2 regions of the Shewanella oncorhynchi genome follow, and region 2 is predicted to be linked to the other one. Evidence: predicted binding sites of a transcription regulator. Region 2 holds the regulator's gene; the other holds the start of a gene.

Region 1 (2,205 bases), 1.1 Mb from region 2:
CACACCATTTTAGGCGCGGAATATTTGCTAAAAATGCTGCCAGTTGGCACCCACGAGCATAAAAAATTCATTAAGCCTTCGGAGCTGATTGAGCTAGTAGATAATACCGATCTTATCTGTACCGATGCCTTAGGGGTAAGCTACAACCCATTGACGGGCATTTTTAAGTACACGCCTAAGGTTGATGTGAATTACATGATAGCAACGCGTAAGGTTGATTAATATGAGTCTGGCACAGATCAAAGGCGTACTGTTCGATCTCGACGGCACCTTAGCCGATACCGCGCCGGATCTGGTGCATGCCCTCAATTTAAGTCTTCAAGACGTCGGCATCGCCGCACAGCCGTTAGCAGCCATGCGCTACGCCGCATCCCACGGCAGTTTTGCCTTAGTCGATGCCGCGATCCCTGATGCAGCGGATGATCTTCGTACTCAAGTACAGCAAGGGCTGCTCGCCCACTATCAGCGCATTAATGGCGATCATTGTGCGCTATTTACAGGCATAGCGGTATTACTCGATTGGCTCGAGTTAACTCAGCTGCCGTTTGGGGTCATCACCAACAAGCCTGCGCGCTTTACCCGTCCCTTATTGCGAAAACTGAATTTACACTTGCGTATGCCCGTTATCATCAGTGGCGATTCTACAAAACACGCTAAACCCCACACTGCACCAATGCTGTTAGGCGCACAACAACTGAACTGTGCTCCAGAGCACATTTTGTATCTTGGGGATGCCGAGCGAGATTTGCTCGCGGCCAAGGCTGCTGGCATGTTAGGCGGCGTGGCCCTATGGGGTTATCTGGGCGTGAACGACAAGCCGTTGCAATGGCCTGCGCACGCGCATTTTGCAAGCCCAACTGAGCTACATCAAGCACTAATCGAAGCATTGGCTTAACAACATCAACCAAAAACAGCGCCTACAATGCTCACGAATAAGGCATCCAATACATAATTTCACTGACGGAAATCAGTGTGTCAGCATACTATTTATGACCCACGGAAAAAGTCAGGCGCATAAAAGATCGGCACTCGTGAGCAATCGCGATCTAAAGAAAAAGATCGCCTAAAAATCCCCCATGAGTGTGACACGCTAACCTGAAATTGAGCTTCAAGGTTAGTCGTTACTAACGCAAAAGTTTATCCTCATGTTATCCACAAGATGTCCCCTGAATTCAGACTTGCAAATAGGGGCAAACCTCACTATCTTGTATCCCATATAATTTAAAACACCATATCTTGTGTATAGGTAACAATCAGACACACTAGAAGCTCGCCGCTTAATTGACTCGTTTGTAACCAGTCAGCTGTATTTAAGGGACGATTGTTGATTGTTTTACAAGGATACGTACGGTGATTTTGCTCACCTAAATACATATAAGAACCAAGGCCTATCTCCAAATGAATAGCACTATGACAGTCACAAAACGCTGTGGCGATCGTGAGAATATCGATCTCGAAAAAATACACCGCGTAATTACTTGGGCAGCCAAGGGATTAAAAAACGTTTCTGTTTCGGAAGTTGAACTTCGCTCGCACCTACAGTTTTTCGATGGCATCCCAACCGAAGCTATCCATGAAACCATTATCAAGGCTGCGGCGGATTTAATTTCTCCAGAATCACCGGACTATCAGTTCCTCGCTGCACGTTTAGCGGTGTTTCATTTGCGTAAGAAGGCCTTCGGTCAGTTCGAGCCGCCCGCATTGTATGCTCACGTGACTAAGTTGGTTGAGCTAGGTAAATACGATCAACACATTTTAAGAGATTACACCCGCGAAGAGCTGGATGTGATGGATACCTATATCGACCATTGGCGCGATATGGATTTTTCCTACGCTGCGGTAAAACAGCTTGAAGGCAAGTATTTAGTTCAAAACCGTGTTACCCACGAAATCTATGAGAGCGCGCAGTTCCTTTACATTTTGGTTGCTGCTTGCTTGTTTGCCCGTTATCCAAAAGAGACGCGCCTGAAATACGTTAAAGATTTCTATGACGCGGTATCAACTTTTAAACTGTCGCTGCCAACGCCAATTATGGCCGGTGTGCGCACCCCAACGCGTCAGTTTAGCTCTTGCGTACTGATCGAATGTGGTGACAGCTTAGATTCCATCAACGCGACCGCTTCGTCTATCGTGAAATACGTCAGCCAACGTGCGGGTATCGGTATTAACGCCGGTCGTATTCGCGCCTTAGGTAGCCCAATCCGT
Region 2 (2,205 bases):
CGGGCAATTGCAGCAGATTTCGCCCATGCCCACCGAGGATTTTCATCGCTTGATATAGCACTAACTCATCGGCCAGCCCCTCCGCTAAAAATGCGCCCGCTAAGGTTGCACCCGCTTCCACCAACACGTGATTACAGCTTTGGCCTAAATAGCTTAATAGTTCAGGCAATGAGACGCGACCTGCAATTGCAGGTAACACGAGGCAACTCACATGGGAGGGCAATTGTGCTTGAAACTCTGCGGGATAAGCCACGGTCGAGACCAAGAGTATCGGCGATACGATAGTCAAGCAGGCGGCCGATAACGGCAAACGGACGCGGCTGTCGAGTATGACTCTTAATGGCTGCAGTAATTGCGCCTCGGTTACACTGTCTTTTAAGCTGCCAAGTTCCTGATAACGCACATTGAGTGAGGGATCGTCCGCCAGTATGGTTTCAATTCCCGTGACCAGTGCACAAGAACGTAAACGTAATCGCTGCACGTCGCGGCGAGATTCTGGACCGGTTATCCATTTAGACACACCGTTAGACAGCGCGGTTTTACCATCGAGACTCGCAGCCAATTTTACTGTAACTCTGGGTAAACCCGATTCCATGCGCTTCATAAAGCCTACATTCAAGGCATAGGCTTCATCGCGATGTAATCCCACATCCACTTCAATACCAGCGTCGCGCAGCATTTGAATACCGCGACCAGCCACTTGCGGATTAGGATCTTCCACCGCCACAACTACACGTTTAACGCCAATATTGATCAGCGCCAAGGCACAGGGCGGCGTGCGGCCATAATGACTGCAGGGCTCTAAGGTGACATAGGCGGTTGCGCCGCGGGCGTGTTCGCCAGCCATACGTAGTGCGTGCACTTCGGCGTGGGGCTCACCCGCTTTTTGATGATAACCTTCACCAATAATTTGGTTATCTTTAACGATAACGCAGCCCACACTAGGATTGGGTCTTGTGGTGTAAAAGCCTTTGCGCGCCAATTGAATCGCGCGGCTCATCATTTGGGTATCGAGTACGGACCAACTTATGTTCAAGCTCATGTTCAACCCTGTTGTTAAAGGTTTCGGCTTTCACCAGTCTTACAAACCTGTCTTTTAAATTTGTGCTTTCACGCCAATCGCTCGTACACGTCTGCCTTGTCGGCGACAAAACTCAATGACTACTTTTGCAGTTTGGCGATGGCTTCGCCAAATTCAGACACGTCTTCAAAGGCACGGTACACGGAAGCGAAACGTATGTAGGCGACTTTATCTAGGCTCATCAATTGCTCCATCATTAAGTTACCTACCATTTCTGACGGCACTTCCCGCTCGCCAGTGGCGCGCAGGGTTGACTTGATTTTGCTAAGCGCTTGCTCGATTTCATCCATAGACACGGGGCGTTTTTCAACGGCGCGCAACATGCCACCTTGGAGTTTTTCTTCATCGAAGGGTTGGCGTGAACCATCACGCTTAATCACCCTAGGCATGACTAATTCAGCGCCTTCGAAGGTGGTAAATCTTTCATGACATTCGGTGCATTCTCGGCGACGGCGCACTTGGTGGCCTTCTGCCACTAATCGGGAATCGATGACTTTAGTATCTGTCGCGCTACAAAATGGACAATGCATTGAGCCTCCTGCCAGTGAATGGTCGTAAAGCGTTAATGGGTTTACCTGTTAAATCTCAGTCAAACGCAATGGATTTAAGCCTAAGATTTTACCAATAAAAATGGCCGCAAGATGCGGCCATGGGATTTTATCCTATTTATGGGCTGAGGTTAACTACCTGAGCTTAACAACCTAATGTTAAGTGCCTGATGCTAAGTACCTGATGTGACAGGTATCAAGTCAGTCGGCGGTCAATCTCGGCCATTCATCTACTAAACGTAGATGCATAGGCAAATTAGCCGTAAACAGGGAAACGTGCGCAAAGTGCCAATACTTGGCCTTTAACACGCTCAATCACAGCAGGATTGCTTGCATCATCAAGGATGTCACAAATCCAGCCAGTCAGCTCTTTCGATTCCGCTTCTTTAAAGCCGCGGCGCGTAATGGCTGGCGTACCGATACGCACACCTGAGGTCACAAAGGGTGAACGTGGGTCGTTTGGCACTGAGTTTTTGTTCACAGTAATGTTAGCGCTACCTAAGGCGGCATCGGCTTCTTTACCCGTTAAGTCACGACCAATCAGGTCAACTAGCATTAAGTGGTTGCTGGTTCCGC

The links. The regulator NrdR, encoded in region 2, represses ribonucleotide reductase genes. The targets are predictions, from matches to a motif close to AAACACNANATNTNGTGTTT.
Region 1: nrdA (class 1a ribonucleoside-diphosphate reductase subunit alpha) is a predicted target of NrdR. The motif match lies at 1,225-1,244, and genes of this name have one in related genera.

The regions. Positions count from the first base shown of each region.
Region 1 covers NZ_CP132914.1:2,457,975-2,460,179, reverse strand. The annotation lists gene ubiG (bifunctional 2-polyprenyl-6-hydroxyphenol methylase/3-demethylubiquinol 3-O-methyltransferase UbiG) at 1-222, shown strand, start outside; gene RA178_RS11110 (HAD family hydrolase) at 224-895, shown strand; gene nrdA (class 1a ribonucleoside-diphosphate reductase subunit alpha) at 1,399-2,205, shown strand, end outside.
Region 2 covers NZ_CP132914.1:1,317,626-1,319,830, reverse strand. The annotation lists gene ribD (bifunctional diaminohydroxyphosphoribosylaminopyrimidine deaminase/5-amino-6-(5-phosphoribosylamino)uracil reductase RibD) at 1-1,042, opposite strand, end outside; gene nrdR (transcriptional regulator NrdR) at 1,162-1,611, opposite strand; gene glyA (serine hydroxymethyltransferase) at 1,886-2,205, opposite strand, start outside.